4 regions of the Pseudomonas sp. KH_017 genome follow, and region 4 is predicted to be linked to each of the others. Evidence: predicted binding sites of a transcription regulator. Region 4 holds the regulator's gene; each other region holds the start of a gene.
The links. Region 4 encodes FliA, which starts transcription of late flagellar genes. Its sites were predicted from a motif close to CTAAAGTTTNNNNNNNNNNNGCCGNTAA; they were not measured.

Region 1 (4,559 bases), 2.8 Mb from region 4:
GTCAGCTCGAACGCCCTGCGGCGCACAGGACCCGCCAACCGAGATTGGTCTGCAAACCTCTGTATCTGTTCAACATCAGCTTCAGTTACCGGAACTCATAAAAGACCTGTACATCGTGGATGCACGCTGGATGAGCAAGGAGGTCGAGTTTGGAGCGCTGCTGGAAAATCTCCAGAGGCCACGGGAAAAGACGGCGTACGTGATTCTGTTTGTCACTTGTGCCGTTTCGGAGATTTTACTGAAAGCCAGTGCGCTTAAACATTCAAAGCAGGCCAGCAAGCGCAGTGTCGCCTTTTATGTTGCCTACAATCTGGACTCGCACAGGTTGTCGGTCATTGATCAGACCGGGCAACCGGCGAACAACAACGTGTAGTACAGGTCAGACCATCGAGAAGGGGAAAAACAGGAAATCATCAGCGCAAACGAAAACACCCGACAACGTAGTAACTGGCGTCACACCCCGTTTTCAGGTACCTGACCTCGTCGAGGACGAGGTCAGGTATCCATCACGATTTCAAAGGTCTCAGAACAGCTTCCGGCCTTTGTTCGCCGCAATGCGCATGCGCAGGGCATTGAGCTTGATGAAGCCCGCTGCATCCGCCTGGTTGTACGCGCCGCCATCTTCTTCGAAGGTCGCGATGTTGGCGTCGAACAGCGAGTCGTCGGACTTGCGCCCAGTGACGATCACATTGCCCTTGTACAGCTTCAGGCGCACAACGCCATTCACGTTGACCTGAGACGCATCGATCATCTGTTGCAGCATCAGACGCTCAGGGCTCCACCAGTAGCCGGTGTAGATCAGGCTGGCGTACTTGGGCATCAACTCGTCCTTGAGGTGAGCCACTTCGCGGTCCAGGGTGATCGATTCGATCGCACGGTGGGCACGCAGCATGATGGTGCCGCCAGGGGTTTCGTAGCAGCCACGGGACTTCATGCCCACGTAGCGGTTCTCGACGATGTCGAGACGGCCGATACCGTGTTCGCCACCGATACGGTTCAGGGTCGCCAGCACGGTGGCCGGAGTCATTTCGACGCCGTCCAGTGCGACGATATCGCCGTTGCGGTAGGTCAGTTCCAGGTATTGCGCTTTATCTGGAGCCTTCTCTGGGGAGACGGTCCATTTCCACATGTCTTCTTCGTGCTCGGTCCAGGTGTCTTCCAGCACGCCGCCTTCATAGGAGATGTGCAGCAGGTTGGCATCCATGGAGTACGGGGACTTCTTCTTGCCGTGGCGCTCGATCGGGATCCCGTGCTTATCGGCGTAATCCATCAGCTTTTCACGGGACAGCAGGTCCCACTCGCGCCACGGAGCGATCACTTTCACACCTGGCTTCAAGGCGTACGCACCGAGTTCGAAACGAACCTGGTCGTTGCCCTTGCCGGTGGCGCCATGGGAAATGGCGTCAGCGCCGGTTTCGTTGGCGATTTCGATCAGGCGCTTGGCGATCAGCGGACGAGCGATGGAAGTACCCAGCAGGTACTCGCCTTCGTAAACGGTGTTGGCACGGAACATCGGGAAAACGAAATCGCGCACGAACTCTTCGCGCAAGTCGTCGATGTAGATCTCTTTGACGCCCATGGCCTGAGCCTTGGCGCGTGCAGGTTCGACCTCTTCGCCCTGCCCCAGGTCAGCGGTGAAGGTCACCACTTCACAGTTATAAGTATCCTGCAGCCACTTGAGGATCACCGAAGTGTCCAGGCCGCCGGAATACGCCAGAACGACCTTGTTTACGTCCGCCATGCCATCACTCCACGGGGTTCTACGGAAAGCCGGGAAGTCTACCGCTCATACAGAATAATTTACAGTGGCGCGACAGCTTATGACGACGAAGCGACAGATTCTGTCGAGGGCGCGACGATTACAGCTGGATCAGGAAGTGGCCGAAGTGGCCGCTTTCGTCGCTTGCGGGGCGACTTGTTCCGCTGGTGCTCCGCGCTCCAGGCGTACAGCTACTCGACGGTTCTTCGCGCGGTTGGTGTTGTTGGTGTTAGGCGCCACCGGATAACGCTCGCCATGGAAACGCAGGGTGATTTGCGACTCCTGGATGCCGTTGGCCTTGAAGAACTCCATCACTGCCAGGGCTCGGCGCCGCGACAGGTCGCGGTTGGTCAGGCGGTTGCCGCTGTTGTCGGAGTGACCGTCGAGCTCGATGTGATTGACCGTCGGATCGGCCTTCATGTACTCCAGCATCACCTGCAGTTTGGCTTTTGCGGCGCTGTCGAGTTCGATTCCGCCGCCGGGGAAGCCGATTTCGGATTGCTTCACCTGTTCGAAATTCTGTGGCAACAGTTTCGCCACACAACTCTGGTAATCGGCAAACGCTTGGGTGAACCTGACCGGCAGCAAGCGCACTTCCGACACCCGACCATCCCCCGAGGAATGGCGAACCACCGGACTGCGACCGTCCATCAGGCCACTGATCAGTCGTCCGGCCTGAACCTGTGAGCTGTTGAACAAAACGTTGCCACTGCCAATTCTCACGGTGCCCAGGTTGATATCGTCACGCCCGGGTTGCCACGGCGCGGCAGCGGCCAGCAGCGTCGCCGAACCGCCGCCAATCATCGGGTTGTAGGTTTTCAGACGAAACGTCGCCTGCTCGCCGGCACGGCGCACGAACTCGCCCGAACCGAAGTCGGTAATCGGCTGAGTCAGGCGGCATTCGAACTTGTCACCCTCGACCGTCCACTCAATGTTCTCCAGACGGGTCTGGAAAGTGAGCGCCATCGCTGGAAGGCTGGCAAACACACTGAGCAAGGCTAAAAAACGCTGGCGCACGGGAGGCTCCACTGGCTTCTACAACAAAAAGACCGACACACACATGTTTACGGCATACCTGTTGGATATCGGAAGCTTCCTGCAAAACTTGATAGCGAGTGCCTGCAAGAGTCTTTTCCGGTAGCATTCCCTTGAGTTTGACCCGCCTGGAATCCCCTCATGTCCGACCGCCTGACCCTGCTGCGTCCCGACGACTGGCATATTCATCTTCGCGATGGTGCCGTGTTGACCAATACCGTCGCGGATGTCGCGCGCACCTTTGGCCGCGCCATCATCATGCCCAACCTGGTTCCACCGGTGCGCAACGCGGCCGAAGCCGACGGCTATCGCCAGCGGATTCTCGCTGCCCGCCCGGCCGGCAGCCTGTTCGAGCCACTGATGGTCCTGTACCTGACCGACCGCACCCAGCCTGAAGAAATTCGCGAGGCCAAGGCCAGCGGATTCATTCACGCCGCCAAGCTGTACCCGGCCGGCGCGACCACCAACTCGGACTCTGGCGTCACCAGTATCGACAAGATTTTCCCTGCACTTGAGGCCATGGCCGAAGTCGGGATGCCGTTGCTGGTTCACGGTGAAGTCACCCGTGGTGATGTCGACGTGTTCGACCGCGAAAAAATCTTCATCGACGAGCATATGCGTCGTGTGGTCGAGCGTTTCCCGACCCTCAAAGTGGTCTTCGAACACATCACCACCACGGACGCCGTGCAGTTCGTCAACTCGGCTTCGGCCAACGTCGGCGCGACCATCACCGCGCACCACCTGCTGTACAACCGTAACCACATGCTGGTGGGCGGGATTCGGCCGCACTTCTATTGCCTGCCGATCCTCAAACGCAATACCCACCAGGAAGCCCTGCTCGACGCCGCCACCAGCGGCAGCGATAAGTTCTTCCTCGGCACCGACTCGGCGCCTCACGCCCAGCACGCCAAGGAAGCGGCCTGCGGTTGCGCCGGTTGCTACACCGCCTATGCGGCCATCGAGATGTACGCCGAAGCCTTCGAACAGCGCAATGCGCTGGACAAACTCGAGGCCTTCGCCAGCCTCAATGGCCCGCGCTTCTACGGCCTGCCGGCGAACACCGATCGCATCACCCTGGTCCGCGAAGAGTGGACCGCCCCGACCAGCCTGCCATTTGGCGAGCTGACCGTTATCCCGCTGCGCGCCGGTGAAAAACTGCGCTGGCGCCTGCTGGAGGAACACGCGTGAGTGAAGACCATTTCGACGACGAACTGGAAGGCAATGGCGGCGGAGGCGGCCCTCGTCATCCAATGGCGGCCAGGTTCCGTGGTTACCTGCCGGTTGTCGTCGACGTAGAAACCGGTGGCTTCAATTCGGCCACCGATGCCTTGCTGGAGATCGCTGCGACCACCATCGCCATGGATGAAAAGGGTTTTGTTTACCCGGATCACACCTACTTCTTCCGTGTCGAGCCGTTTGAAGGCGCGAACATCGAAGCCGCTGCCCTGGAGTTCACCGGGATCAAGCTCGATCACCCGCTGCGCATGGCCGTGAGTGAAGAGTCTGCCCTGAACGATATCTTCCGCGGCGTGCGCAAGGCCCTCAAGGCCAATGGTTGCAAACGGGCGATCCTGGTCGGGCATAACAGCAGCTTCGACCTGGGCTTCCTGAATGCAGCGGTTGCGCGGCTGGACATGAAGCGCAATCCGTTCCACCCGTTCTCCAGTTTCGATACCGCAACGCTCGCCGGCCTCGCTTACGGCCAGACCGTGCTGGCCAAGGCGTGCCAGGCAGCGGACATCGACTTCGACGGTCGTGAGGCTCA
Region 2 (4,559 bases), 2.7 Mb from region 4:
ACCCTGGGTGAAGAGCTCGCTGGCCCCCGGCTCGAAAGTGGTCACCGACTACTACAAGGCGGCCGGCCTGACCCATTACCTCGACGAATTGGGCTTTGCCCTGGTCGGCTATGGCTGCACCACCTGCATCGGCAACTCCGGGCCGCTGTCGGAACCCATCGAGAAAGCCATCCAGCAAGCCGACCTCACCGTGGCCTCCGTGCTCTCGGGCAATCGCAACTTTGAAGGCCGGGTGCATCCGCTGGTGAAAACCAACTGGCTGGCCTCCCCGCCATTGGTGGTCGCCTACGCGCTGGCCGGCACGGTGCGCACCGACCTCAGCCGCGAGCCGTTGGGCGATGGCAAGGACGGCAAACCGGTGTACCTGCGAGACATCTGGCCAAGCAGCAAAGAAATTGCCGACGCCGTGAGTCAGGTCAACACCGCCATGTTCCACAAGGAATACGCCGAAGTGTTTGCCGGTGACGCGCAATGGCAGGCGATTGAAGTACCGCAGGCGGCGACCTATGTCTGGCAGTCCGACTCGACTTACATCCAGCACCCACCGTTCTTCGACGACATCGGCGGCCCGCCGCCAGTGGTCAAGGATGTCAACGGCGCCAGGATCCTCGCACTGCTCGGCGACTCGGTGACCACCGACCACATCTCCCCGGCCGGCAACATCAAGGTCGACAGCCCGGCAGGGCAATACCTGCGCGACAAAGGCGTGGAACCGCGGGATTTCAACTCCTACGGTTCGCGGCGCGGCAACCATGAAGTGATGATGCGCGGCACCTTCGCCAACATTCGCATACGCAACGAAATGCTCGGCGGCGAAGAAGGCGGCAACACCCGCTACCTTCCCACCGGGGAAAAAATGTCGATCTACGACGCCGCCATGCGCTATCAGGCTTCAGGCACGCCGCTGGTGGTGTTCGCCGGCCAGGAATACGGCACCGGTTCGAGTCGCGACTGGGCGGCCAAAGGCACCAATCTGCTGGGGGTGAAAGCGGTCATCGCCGAAAGCTTCGAACGGATTCACCGCTCCAACCTGGTGGGCATGGGTGTGCTGCCGTTGCAGTTCAAGCTGGATCAGAACCGCAAGAGCCTGAACCTCAATGGCAGCGAAACCCTGGACATCCTCGGCTTGACCGGCGTCGAGCTGACGCCACGGATGAACCTGACACTGGCCATCACCCGCGAAGACGGCAGCAGCGAGAAGATCGAGGTGTTGTGCCGCATCGATACACTCAATGAGGTGGAGTACTTCAAGTCGGGGGGGATTCTGCATTACGTGTTGCGGCAGTTGATCGCTTCGTAACGGACGACCGACAAAAACACCGCCTTCGGGCGGTGTTTTTGTTGGGGACAGTCAGTAAGCTATCGCTCGCTCCCACTTTGATATCAATCGGCGACCTGACACGGACTACTGTGGGAGCGGGCTTGCTCGCGAAAGCAGTGTGTCAGCAGCGCTGATGTCGACTGACACGACGCCTTCGCGAGCAAGCCCGCTCCCACAGAGGTTGGTGGCGCATCGCAAATTCCGACTCAAGGACTTCAAATGATTGCCCTGCCATGGACGTTTCTGGCCCTGCTTTCCATCGGCTACGGCCTGGCACTGACCTACGGCCATCTCGGCTGGCTCTCGGCAATCTCGGTGTTTTTGTTGCTGGTCGCGGGTGTCGCCGTCCGCCAACGCGAGATCCCTTTTGCCCGCTACCTCGGCCACGGCCTGTTCATCGTCCTGGCTCTGGTCCTGGCGACGCATTGGTTACCCGGCTTCTACAACGGTCGCGTTATCGATCCTCAGCGTTTCACCGACAACGCCGCGATATTCGCCATGCACCTGAATCTGGACAAACCGCTGATCGGCTTCTGGCTGTTACTGGTTTGTCCGTGGATTGTCGGCCGCCGTTCGCTTCGGCTATCGCTGTATGCCACCGCACTGGCACTGACCTTGAGCGCCCTGCTGGCGTTGGGCGGCGCACTGTTGCTCGGGGTCATCGCCTGGGCGCCGAAATGGCCGGATCAAGCCTGGCTGTGGTTGCTGAACAATCTGCTGCTGGTGACGCTGGTCGAGGAAGCGCTGTTCCGTGGCTACATCCAGGGCGGCCTGAGCCGGTACCTCAAAGACCGGCCCTACGGTGAACACCTCGCCCTGCTGCTGGCGTCATTGGTCTTCGGCCTGGCCCATGCCGGCGCGGGATGGCGATGGGTGTTGCTGGCCACGCTGGCCGGGGTCGGCTATGGCCTGGCCTACCGGTTCGGCGGGCTGGGCGCCGCCATCGCCAGCCACTTTTGCCTGAACCTGCTGCACTTCGGCCTGTTCACCTATCCGATGCTCGCCGGCTGACGCAAGGGTCATTTTGCGACGCATCACTGATGATCGAAAAATAATCTCAACAATCCGCCGGCCTTGCCGATACAGCACTTGAAAGCCTTGCGGATTAAAAAAGCCATGCGTAACAACCAGCCTATTACACAACGCGAGCGGACCTTCCCGGCTCAGCAACGGTTGATTTCCACCACCGATGCCAAGGGCATGATCACCTACTGTAACGACGCTTTCGTCGAGATCAGCGGGTTTCCCCGAGAGGAACTGATCCGTGCACCGCACAACCTGGTCCGTCACCCCGACGTCCCGGCCGCGGTGTTCGCACACATGTGGGTCACGCTGAAACAAGGCTTGCCATGGATGGGCATTGTCAAGAATCGCTGCAAGACCGGTGATCATTACTGGGTGAATGCCTATGTGACACCTATCTTCGAAGGCAATCAGGTGATCGGTTACGAGTCGGTGCGAGTCAAGCCCAGCGCCGAACAGATCCGCCGCGCCGAAGCGCTCTACCAACGCATCAATCAGGGCAAGTCGGCCGTTCCCTCCTCGGATAAATGGTTGCCGATCCTGCAGGACTGGCTGCCGTTCATTCTGGTCAGTCAATTGAGCTTCATGATCGGTGCCTCGCTGAACTCCCATTGGGGGTTTGCCCTGGCTGCCGGTCTTTCGGTGCCGCTGGGCCTGATGGGTCTCCAGTGGCAACAGCGTGGCCTCAAGCGTTTGCTGCGCCTGGCCGAGCAGACCACCTCCGATCCGTTGATCGCACAGATGTACACCGACAGTCGCGGCGCCCAGGCGCGTCTGGAAATGTCCATCCTCAGTCAGGAAGCACGCCTGAAAACCTGCCTGACGCGTCTGCAGGACACGGCCGAACACCTGACCGATCAGGCCAGACAGTCCGATGCCCTGGCGCACAACAGCTCCAGCGGCCTGGAACGTCAACGCGTCGAAACCGAGCAAGTGGCCACCGCGGTCAACCAGATGGCCGCTACCACCCAGGAAGTCGCCAGCCACGTGCAACGCACCGCCGATGCCACACAGGAAGCCAATCGCCTGACCGGTCGTGGTCGTGACATCGCCGGGGAAACCCGCGAAGCCATCCAGCGCCTGTCGGTAGTCGTCGGTGAAACCGGCGTGACCGTGACCCAATTGGCCAAGGACAGCAACGAAATCGGTGGCGTGGTCGACGTGATCAAAGGCATCGCCGACCAGACCAACCTGCTGGCCCTGAACGCCGCCATCGAAGCGGCCCGTGCCGGCGAGATGGGTCGTGGTTTTGCGGTGGTGGCCGACGAAGTCCGTCAGCTGGCGCAACGCACCAGCGAATCCACCGGGCAGATTCATGCACTGATCGCCAAGCTCCAGCAAACCGCCGGCACCGCCGTGCAAACCATGGAGGCCGGGCATCGTCAGGCGGAAGAAGGCGTAGCGCGGGTACTGGAAGCGGACCAGGCACTGGTAGGAATCAGCGAAGCGGTGGCCAACATCACCGACATGACCACCCAGATCGCTGCCGCGACCGAAGAGCAAAGTGCCGTGGCCGAAGAAATCAGCCGCAACATCAGCAACATCTCGGAGCTGGCGGACCAGACCGCGGAACAGGCGCAGAACTCGGCGTTGCTGAGTGAAGAGCTGACCAGGACTGCCAATACCCAGTATTCGCTGGTGGAGCGGTTTAACCGCTGATTTTTATTGCCAGTCTGAAATGCATATCGCCTGGACAGGCCTCTTCGCGGGCAAGCCCGCTCCCACAGGGTTGTGCATTAATCACAAAATCGAGCCACACCAAAGATCACTGTGGGAGCGGGCTTGCCCGCGAAGAGGCAGGCCCAGACGCCATTCATTTCACTGAAGGAATGAAGCCACCTGCTGCGCCGCAGCCGCCAAATGCTGCTCATGGCTAAACCCCGAAGCCTTCAACGGCTTCAAGTCATGATCCCCCGCCACCAGCCAGAACACCTCGATACCCGGCGATAGCGCATACCCCTCGACCGCCTCCCGGTTGCCCAATGCATCGCGTTCGCCTTGCACGATCAAGGTTCGAGTCTTCAGCCCGGCCAAATGCTCAACCCGTGGTTTCTCCGGTTTACCCACCGCATAAAACGGATACCCCAGGCACACCAGCCAATCCGCCCCCAACTCATCGGCCAGCAAACTGGCCATGCGCCCGCCCATGGACTTGCCGCCGATGGCCAGCGGCCCAGTGACATGGCGTCGCACCTGGGCATACACCTCGCGCCAG
Region 3 (4,559 bases), 3.0 Mb from region 4:
AGTTGCGGTATGGCGCTACTGGCGGGCGCCGGGGCGGCGGTGAAGGAGGGCGTAGCCATCACTGACATTCCTGAGGAGGGAGGTGTATCAGTGATAATCGTTGCCAATTGTTACAGGGAGGCTGCTCTGGGTCAGTGTTTGGGGGATTTGCGGGCCGTTGATTTGAAATCACCGGTCTTTGAAGGTGAACCCTGTGGGAGCGGGCTTGCTCGCGAAGGCGGTGCGTCATTCAACATTGATATTGACTGGCCTGACGCCTTCGCGAGCAAGCCCGCTCCCACAAGATTCCAGCTGCGGTCAGTAATCCTGCTGCTTGCGAAACGCCCAGCGCCCGGCGATCACGGTAAAGGTCGCGACCAGCGCCACCAGGATCCAGAAACCCTCTGGATCATCGGCCAGCGGAATGCCGCCGACGTTCATGCCGAAGAAACCGGCGATGATGTTGATCGGCAGCGCCAGCACCGTCACCACTGTCAGGGTGAACAGCGTGCGGTTGGTCTGTTCGTTGATGTTGGCGGCGATCTCTTCCTGCAACAGCTTGATCCGCTCACCCAGCGCCGTGAGGTCGTTGATGATCAGCGCAAACTCCTCAGTGGATTTGCGCAACTCCTTCACGTCTTCCTTTTGCAGCCATTGCGGCGGCCGGTTGAGCAGGCGCAGCAACGAGCCCGGTTCCAGCGCCAGCAGCCGTTGCAAGCGCACCAGCACCCGGCGGTTAGCGCCCAGTTCAGCGCGGTTGGTCGACAGCCGCGAGGACAGCAACTCGTCTTCGATCTGGTCCACACTCTGGCTGGTCTTGCGCACGATCTGGGTCAGCACTTCACCCTGGTCGCGCAGCAAATGCACCAGCAACTCCAGCGGGGAGCGAAAGCACTCCCGGGCCTTCACCGACGAGCGCAATTTGTCCACCGAGTGCAGCGGTTGCAGGCGTGCACTGATGATCAATTGGCTGCGGGCGCACACCCACAGGGTCGAGACATCCGACGAGACCATGTTGCTGAGGTTGAACACCACATCGTTGACCACCGCCAGCAACGCGGAGTCGACATGTTCGATGCGCGTCGAGCGCGAGCCTTCGTGCAGCGCCTCGAAAAATTCCTCGGGCAACTCCAGATGACTTTTCATCCAGCGTTCGCACGCGGCATGGGCGAGGTTCAGGTGCAGCCAGAGAAATTGCTCATCGCTTTGCGGCTGTTGCAGGTACTGCAAGGCCTCGGCGGAATTGATTTCCCGGCCGGCCTCACCGGGGCGAAAGGTGAAACCGTAAAGCAGGCCGAACAGATCCGTGTCGCGATGACTGTGATCGATGCTGTGGTTCATGAGGGCTCGCAAGGGGAGACGCCTGTCGCAGGTTTCGCAGGTTCACTTGAGCGGCATCATCGCAAGCGGGGGTGACGTTTTTGTGACGGGAAAATAACGCAAACGATTGCTCTACCGGCGGTCGGGATGTTCTCAAGAATCGCTCTGGCTAGCCGATTACGCTTGGGTTGAGTTGCGCGCCGCAGGCCTAGGCCGGGACCGCAGACAGGGATGTCCGGACACTTTTCACGCCTTACCGGGGCGTGCCTCATTCCTGTCATGAGTACCATTCGATGCTTTTGCAAAAGTCCCTGAGAGCACAAATTCTCGCCCTGCTGAGCGGCAGCCTGCTGGCGATGCTGTTGATCGCCCTGGCGTGCTTTCACTTCCTGTCCAGTGGCGTGCAGAGCTACGCCAATCTGATCGAAGGCCCGCTGCATACCTCGCAATTGATCGATGAAGCCAACCTGCAATTCAAGGTGCAGGTGCAGGAGTGGAAAAACGTCCTGTTGCGCGGCAAGCAACCGGCGGACCTGAGCAAGTACTGGGGGCAATTCGAAGACCGTCAGCGCGATGTGCAAAACATCCTTGGCGAGCTGGCTGCGCAGAAGGGCATCGAGCCGCAACTCAAGAGCCGCATCGAGCGCTTGCGTGACGAACATCGCCAGTTGGGCGCGGCCTATCAGAAGGGCCGGGACGCGTTCGTGGCCGCCGGTGGTGACCCGACGGCGGGCGACACAGCGGTCAAGGGCGTGGACCGCGCCGCCAGCGATCAGATGAGCGAACTGGTCAGTGAGTTGCGCAAGCAGGGTGCTGAGCAATCGACATTGATCAGCGTCGCAGCCGATCGCACGGTGATGCTGGGGATCATTGTGATGCTGGTTTCGGGGCTGCTGATCGGCTTGCTGAGCCTGTGGCTGGTCAACCGCAACCTGGTCGAGCCGATCCGCAAACTGATCGAATACGTGGCGCAACTCAGCCAGGGGCGTATTGCCGAGCGCGTGGCCAGCACCCGACAGGACGAGTTGGGCAAACTGGCGATGGCCGCCAACACCCTGCGCGATTTCCTCGCCGAAACCTTCAGCCGTTTGCAGCGCAGCGCATCGGACCTGGACAGCGCCAGCGGTGAGTTGAACTCGATCGCCACCGTGATGGCCGGCGGTACCAACGAGCAGTTCAACCGCACCGATCAGGTGGCCACGGCGATGAACGAAATGTCCGCTACGGCACAGGAAGTCGCCCGTCATGCCGCCGAAGCGGCGCGGGCCGCCGACGATGCCGACCAGTCCGCCCAGCAGGGCGAAAAAGTCATGCAGGGCACCATTCACACCATCACCCAGATGCGTGGCGAAATCGCCAACACCGCCACGGTCATCCGCCAACTGGAAACCGACAGCGGGCGCATCGGCAAGGTCCTGGAAGTGATTCGCGGCATCGCCGAGCAGACTAACCTGCTGGCGCTCAACGCGGCCATCGAAGCGGCCCGTGCCGGTGAAGCCGGACGCGGTTTCGCGGTGGTGGCCGATGAAGTGCGCAGCCTGGCCCAGCGCACGGCGGCGTCGATCATCGAGATCAACCAGATCATCCAGACCGTGCAGACCGGTGCAATCGAAGCGGCCCAAGCGATTGAAAGCGGTCAGTCACGCAGCGAACAAAGCGTGCAGCAAGTGACGGAGGCCGGCGCCATGCTCGAACGCATCACCCTGGCCGTGGAAGCCATCCGCGACATGAACCGCCAGATCGCCACTGCCGCCGAAGAGCAGACCTCGGTGGCCGAAGACATCTCGCGCAACCTCACCGAGATCACCAGCATCGCCAGCACCAACCTGGACAACGTGCAGCGCACTGAAGCGGCCAGCACCAACCTGCACGGTTTGTCGGGGCGGTTGAATGAGGTGACGGCGCGCCTGAGCGCTTGATGAAAGGGACTGTGTACCGGGTTCCTTATCGAGTCGGTACACAGTCGGTCTCAAGTGCAGATATAGGGTGTCGATGACGGGTTGAACCTGAATCCACATTGGAAAAAAAACGCCATGGTCAGCACGTCGGCCTGATCAATCATCCAGACGCAGAAAAGCCGCACGATCCGAAAACCGTGCGGCTCTTTGTTGTGTGCATCAGACGTCTTTTTTGTTCTTCAGGACTTCGCCGGTGGTGGCGTTCAAATCCACGTCCCATTCAACGTTGCTGGCGTCACGCAGTTCGACTTCGTACTCGTAGATGGTGGAGTGTTTGTCCAGGTCGCTGTCGGTAATGGTGGCCCCCGGGTGCAGCTTCAACACGATCTGGTTCAACTCTTCCATAGGCTTGATCTTGCCCTCCTTCACCAGCTGAGGGATCTGGTCGACAGGAACGTCTTTGGCCTGGGCCAAACCAGCGGTGAGCGTCAGGGCGGCAGCGGTGAAGAGGGCAGTCAAAGTCTTCATGAGTTCTTTCCTTGGGATAGCCGTTTAAGTGGGATCAGGTTAGTCGTCACAACTTAATTCATCCTTAAAACCGAGCGTTCGATTGCTTCGTTTGTTCAATTCTGTGCCGGTATCAACTCGCATGCTTTGCCTTCAATCAATGGAGGTGGCGATGAAAACTATCTTTGCGGGGTTGTATGCACCGGTATTCTGGGGCGGATTCATCGGGGCAGGGGTGTGGCTGATCGGTGTCGGTGGCCTGTCGACGCTGTGGTTGATGCTGCTGTTTATTGCAGCCTTGCTGGTGTCGTTCCTGGCTGAATGGGCACTGCCCTATGAGGCTTGCTGGAACCGCAGCGCCGGCGATCGTCGGCGGGACATCCTCCATGCACTCATCAACGAAACCTTGGGCGCCCTCGGGCTTTTGGCATTGCCGCCTCTGGTGGCGTTGCTGGCGATTGAGGGTGCGTGGCCACGAGGCTGGCCGTTATGGCTGCAACTGGGGCTGGCGATTTTCGTCGCAGACGCCGGGGTCAGCCTGATGCACTACGCCAGTCATCGACTGCCCTGGCTGTGGCGATTGCACGCGGTCCATCACAGTGTGCAACGCCTGTATGGCTTCAACGGCTTGATGAAACATCCGCTGCATCAAATGCTGGAAGCCTCGGCGGGGCTGTTGCCGCTGCTGGTGCTTGGCATCCCTCAAGATATTGCAGCGCTGTTGGCGTTCGCCATGGCGATCCAGCTTTTGCTGCAGCATTCGAATGTCGACATGCGCCCCGGTCCCTGGCGCTGGATCTTTGCCTGGGCACCGATGCACCGCTTTCACCACATCAAGTACGGCAAAGCTGGCGA
Region 4 (4,559 bases):
AGCCTGCGCGAACTCATGGAAGTCCAGCTCGGCTCCCTGGCCTGGAATCAGCTGCAAGGCAGCCGTCCGGACCAGGCCAACCTCTGGCGTCGCCTGCAACGCATCGGCCTGTCTGGCCCGCTGTCGCGCGACCTGCTGGCGCTGATCAGCGAAATCGAAGAACCTCGTCAGGCCTGGCGCATGTTGCTGGCGCACCTGGCGCGCATGATCGTGACACCGGAAATCGAGCCTCTGGAGGAAGGCGGCGTGATTGCCATGGTCGGCCCGGCCGGCATGGGCAAGACCACCACCCTGGCCAAGCTGGCCGCCCGTTACGTGCTCAAGTACGGCGCGCAGAACATCGCGCTGGTGAGCATGGACAGCTTCCGCATCGGTGCCCAGGAGCAGCTCAAGACCCTGGGGCGCATTCTCAATGTGCCGGTGACCCACGTCGATCCGGGCCAGTCCCTGGTGCAGGCGCTGGAACCCTTGCTGCGCAAGCGCGTGGTGCTGATCGATACCGCCGGCCTGCAGGCCAGCGACCCGGCCTTGCGCATGCAACTCGAAAGCCTGGCCGGTCGTGGCATCCGCTCGAAAAATTATCTGGTCCTGGCAACCACCAGCCAGAAACAGGTTCTAACCGCCGCCTATCATAGTTACAAGCGTTGCGGGCTCGCTGGCTGCATCCTGACTAAACTGGATGAAACGGCTAGTCTGGGTGAGGTGTTGAGCCTTGCCATCAGTCATGAGTTGCCGGTGGCTTACCTGACCGATGGCCCGCGGATCCCGGATGATTTGCATCTGCCGCGTCGTCACCAGTTGGTCAGTCGCGCCGTGAGCGTGCAAATGCAGGAAGAACCCAGCGAAGAAGCCATGGCTGACATGTTCGCTGACATCTACCACAGCCCGACCAAGCAGGTTGGCTGAGGTAAAAATGAACAGTTTTTGTACCTACATCGATGGTCTGCCATGCATTGTTCCGTTTGTGAACGCGCAGCCAGTAATGTGGCCTCCGTCTATGCAAGACAAGGTAAAGAAATAACATGGGCAGCATGCATCCCGTACAGGTGATCGCGGTGACCGGCGGCAAAGGTGGCGTCGGGAAAACTAATGTGTCAGTGAACTTGTCCCTGGCTCTGGCTGAGCTTGGCCGGCGCGTCATGCTGTTGGACGCCGACCTGGGACTGGCGAACGTTGACGTTCTGCTGGGCCTGACACCCAAACGTACCCTGGCCGACGTGATCGAAGGCCGCTGCGAACTGCGCGATGTACTGCTGCAGGGACCCGGTGGCATCCGAATCGTTCCGGCCGCATCCGGCACTCAGAGCATGGTGCATCTGAGCCCCGCGCAACACGCCGGCCTGATCCAGGCCTTCAGCGATATCGGCGACAACCTCGACGTATTGGTGATCGATACCGCGGCGGGCATTGGTGACTCGGTAGTCAGTTTCGTTCGCGCAGCCCAGGAAGTGCTGCTGGTGGTGTGCGACGAGCCGACCTCGATCACTGACGCCTACGCATTGATCAAACTGCTTAACCGTGACTACGGCATGAACCGCTTCCGGGTCCTGGCCAACATGGCCCAGAGCCCGCAGGAAGGGCGCAACCTGTTCGCCAAGTTGACCAAGGTCACGGATCGCTTCCTCGACGTCGCCCTGCAATACGTCGGCGCGGTGCCCTACGACGAAAGTGTGCGCAAGGCCGTGCAAAAGCAGCGCGCCGTCTACGAGGCCTTCCCGCGTTCCAAGTGCTCGCTGGCCTTCAAGGCCATCGCACAGAAGGTCGATACCTGGCCGCTGCCTGCCAACCCGCGCGGGCACCTGGAGTTTTTCGTCGAGCGGCTCGTGCAGCAGACAGCAGGACCGGTTCTATGACGGCAAGCGGTTACAACCTCTACAAAAAATCGGCGCGTGATGCGCAATACGAGCTGATCGAGCGTTACGCGCCGCTGGTTAAACGCATTGCCTACCACTTGTTGGCGCGCCTGCCGGCCAGTGTCCAGGTCGAAGACCTGATCCAGGCCGGGATGATCGGCCTGCTTGAAGTGTCGACCAAATATGACGCCAGCAAAGGCGCCAGTTTCGAGACGTACGCGGGCATTCGAATCCGCGGCGCCATGCTCGATGAAGTGCGCAAGGGGGACTGGGCGCCACGTTCGGTTCACCGCAATACACGCATGGTCAGCGACGCCATTCGCTCGATTGAAGCTAAAACCGGCCGTGACGCTAAAGATCACGAAGTTGCGGCCGAACTCCAATTGAGTCTCGACGATTACTACGGGATTTTGAACGACACCCTGGGCAGCCGGCTGTTCAGTTTCGACGATCTGTTGCAGGACGGCGAACACGAAGGGCTGCACGAGGATGGCGCGAGTGCTCATATCGAACCGTCACGCGATCTGGAAGATGAACGCTTCCAGGCTGCGCTGGCGGATGCGATTGCCAATTTGCCGGAGCGTGAGCGACTGGTGTTGGCGCTGTACTACGACGAAGAGTTGAACCTCAAGGAAATCGGTGAGGTCCTGGGAGTCAGCGAATCTCGGGTCAGCCAGTTACACAGCCAGTGCGCGGCCCGTTTGCGGGGGCGTTTGGGGGAGTGGCGAGCGCGCTGAAGGCAGTGTGGGGGACACTGCGAACGAGGCAGGTGTGGTGTTGAACTGCGCCGGTCGCGATCTGTTGTGCTCCAGACAGTCATCGAGTGCTTTGCCGGATTGATTGAAGTGGCGCGTCCAGGTGCTGGGCGCGTTTAAGACTGCTTGGAGGTCGAATTGGACAAGAACATGAAAATCCTCATCGTTGATGACTTCTCAACGATGCGGCGGATCATCAAGAACCTGCTGCGTGACCTTGGGTTCACCAACACCGTCGAGGCCGACGATGGCACTACCGCCATTCCGGTGCTCAACAGCGGAAGCATCGACTTTCTGGTAACGGACTGGAACATGCCTGGCATGACCGGTATCGATCTGCTGCGCCACGTGCGTGCCGATGAAAAGCTCAAGCACCTGCCGGTGCTGATGGTGACCGCTGAAGCCAAGCGTGAGCAGATCATCGAAGCGGCCCAGGCCGGCGTTAACGGCTATGTGGTCAAACCCTTCACGGCCCAGGCGTTGAAAGAAAAAATCGAGAAGATTTTCGAACGCATCGGTTGATGAGTGCGCCACGGGGGAGCTATGGGCAATAACGAAACTTCATTGGGCGACTTTGAGTCGACCCTGAAAAAACACGCCGTCGAATTGGTCGCCAGCCTTGAAAAAGGCAAGTTCGGCGACGCGGTGCAATTGATCCATGAGCTCAACCAGACCCGTGACCGCGGCCTGTATCAGGAAGTGGGCAAGCTCACTCGCGAACTGCATAGCGCGATCGTCAATTTCCAGATTGACCCGCACATGCCGCAAGCCGAAGAAGTGTCGCAGATCACCGACGCCACCGAGCGCCTGGGCTATGTGGTCAAGCTGACCGAGGCCGCGGCCAACCGCACCATGGATCTGGTGGAAAGTGCCACGCCGCTGGTCAATGGCCTGGCCGATGAAGCCAAGGTGTTGAGCGCGGACTGGGGGCGCTTCATGCGTCGTGAGGTCGGCGCAGAAGAGTTTCGTGAACTGGCCCGGCGGGTCGACGGGTTCCTGGCGCGCAGCGGCACGGACAATCGCGCGGTGTCGGGCAACCTCAACGACATCCTGCTCGCCCAGGATTACCAGGACCTCACAGGCCAGGTGATCAAGCGTGTGACCCAGTTGGTCACCGAAGTTGAAAGCAACCTGCTCAAGCTCGTGCTGATGGCCAGTCAGGTGGACCGCTTTGCGGGCATCGAACATGACCGCGAAGCGATGCTTGCAGAAAAAGATCCACAAAAACATCTCTCTCAGGGTGAAGGTCCGCAGATTCATGCCGATAAAAGAGAAGACGTTGTGTCCGGTCAGGACGATGTGGACGATTTGTTATCCAGCCTGGGATTTTAGAGTTTTAGAATTTTAGGTTTTTTGGGTTTTTAGACCTGTAGGAGCACCCCCCTTAATGAGCTTCGGCGCCGATGAAGAGATCCTTCAGGATTTCCTGGTTGAGGCCGGCGAGATTCTAGAGCAACTGTCCGAGCAACTGGTCGAGCTGGAAAGCCGTCCGGATGATGCGGATCTGCTCAATGCAATTTTTCGCGGTTTTCACACTGTAAAAGGGGGCGCCGGCTTCCTCCAGCTCAACGAGCTGGTGGAGTGCTGCCACATCGCCGAGAACGTGTTCGACATCCTGCGCAAGGGTGAGCGTCGCGTCGACTCGGAACTGATGGACGTGGTTCTCGAAGCGCTGGACGCGGTGAACAGCATGTTCAGCGAAGTCCGCGAGCGCAGTCCGATCACCGCTGCGACACCTGAATTGCTCGCGGCGCTGGCCCGTCTGGCCGAGCCGCAATCGGCTGACGAAGTGGCGCCTGCGCCCGTCGCCGAAGTGATTGAAGAACCGGTGGCCGAAACCGGTTCCGACGACATCACCGACACCGAATTCGAACAACTGCTGGACTCGCTGAACGCCGTCAAGGCGCAGGCCGAGGCGCCGGCGGCTGCTCCAGCGCCTGCCAGCAATGTC

Region 1: AC3IT6_RS23670 (flagellar protein MotY) is a predicted target of FliA. The motif match lies at 2,842-2,869, and genes of this name have one in related genera.
Region 2: AC3IT6_RS20160 (methyl-accepting chemotaxis protein) is a predicted target of FliA. The motif match lies at 2,378-2,405, and genes of this name have one in related genera.
Region 3: AC3IT6_RS22700 (methyl-accepting chemotaxis protein) is a predicted target of FliA. The motif match lies at 1,452-1,479, and genes of this name have one in related genera.

Annotation. Positions count from the first base shown of each region.
Region 1 covers NZ_CM174509.1:5,208,688-5,213,246, forward strand. The annotation lists gene AC3IT6_RS23660 (hypothetical protein) at 1-373, shown strand, start outside; gene AC3IT6_RS23665 (argininosuccinate synthase) at 524-1,741, opposite strand; gene AC3IT6_RS23670 (flagellar protein MotY) at 1,871-2,776, opposite strand; gene pyrC (dihydroorotase) at 2,936-3,982, shown strand; gene rnt (ribonuclease T) at 3,979-4,559, shown strand, end outside.
Region 2 covers NZ_CM174509.1:4,423,099-4,427,657, forward strand. The annotation lists gene acnA (aconitate hydratase AcnA) at 1-1,300, shown strand, start outside; gene AC3IT6_RS20155 (CPBP family intramembrane glutamic endopeptidase) at 1,541-2,332, shown strand; gene AC3IT6_RS20160 (methyl-accepting chemotaxis protein) at 2,438-4,003, shown strand; gene AC3IT6_RS20165 (alpha/beta family hydrolase) at 4,163-4,559, opposite strand, start outside.
Region 3 covers NZ_CM174509.1:5,000,448-5,005,006, reverse strand. The annotation lists gene AC3IT6_RS22710 (inorganic phosphate transporter) at 1-59, opposite strand, end outside; gene AC3IT6_RS22705 (transporter) at 298-1,320, opposite strand; gene AC3IT6_RS22700 (methyl-accepting chemotaxis protein) at 1,593-3,218, shown strand; gene AC3IT6_RS22695 (PepSY domain-containing protein) at 3,417-3,725, opposite strand; gene AC3IT6_RS22690 (sterol desaturase family protein) at 3,877-4,559, shown strand, end outside.
Region 4 covers NZ_CM174509.1:1,680,980-1,685,538, forward strand. The annotation lists gene flhF (flagellar biosynthesis GTPase FlhF) at 1-906, shown strand, start outside; gene fleN (flagellar synthesis regulator FleN) at 1,023-1,853, shown strand; gene fliA (RNA polymerase sigma factor FliA) at 1,850-2,590, shown strand; gene AC3IT6_RS07605 (chemotaxis response regulator CheY) at 2,759-3,130, shown strand; gene AC3IT6_RS07610 (protein phosphatase CheZ) at 3,152-3,940, shown strand; gene AC3IT6_RS07615 (chemotaxis protein CheA) at 3,996-4,559, shown strand, end outside.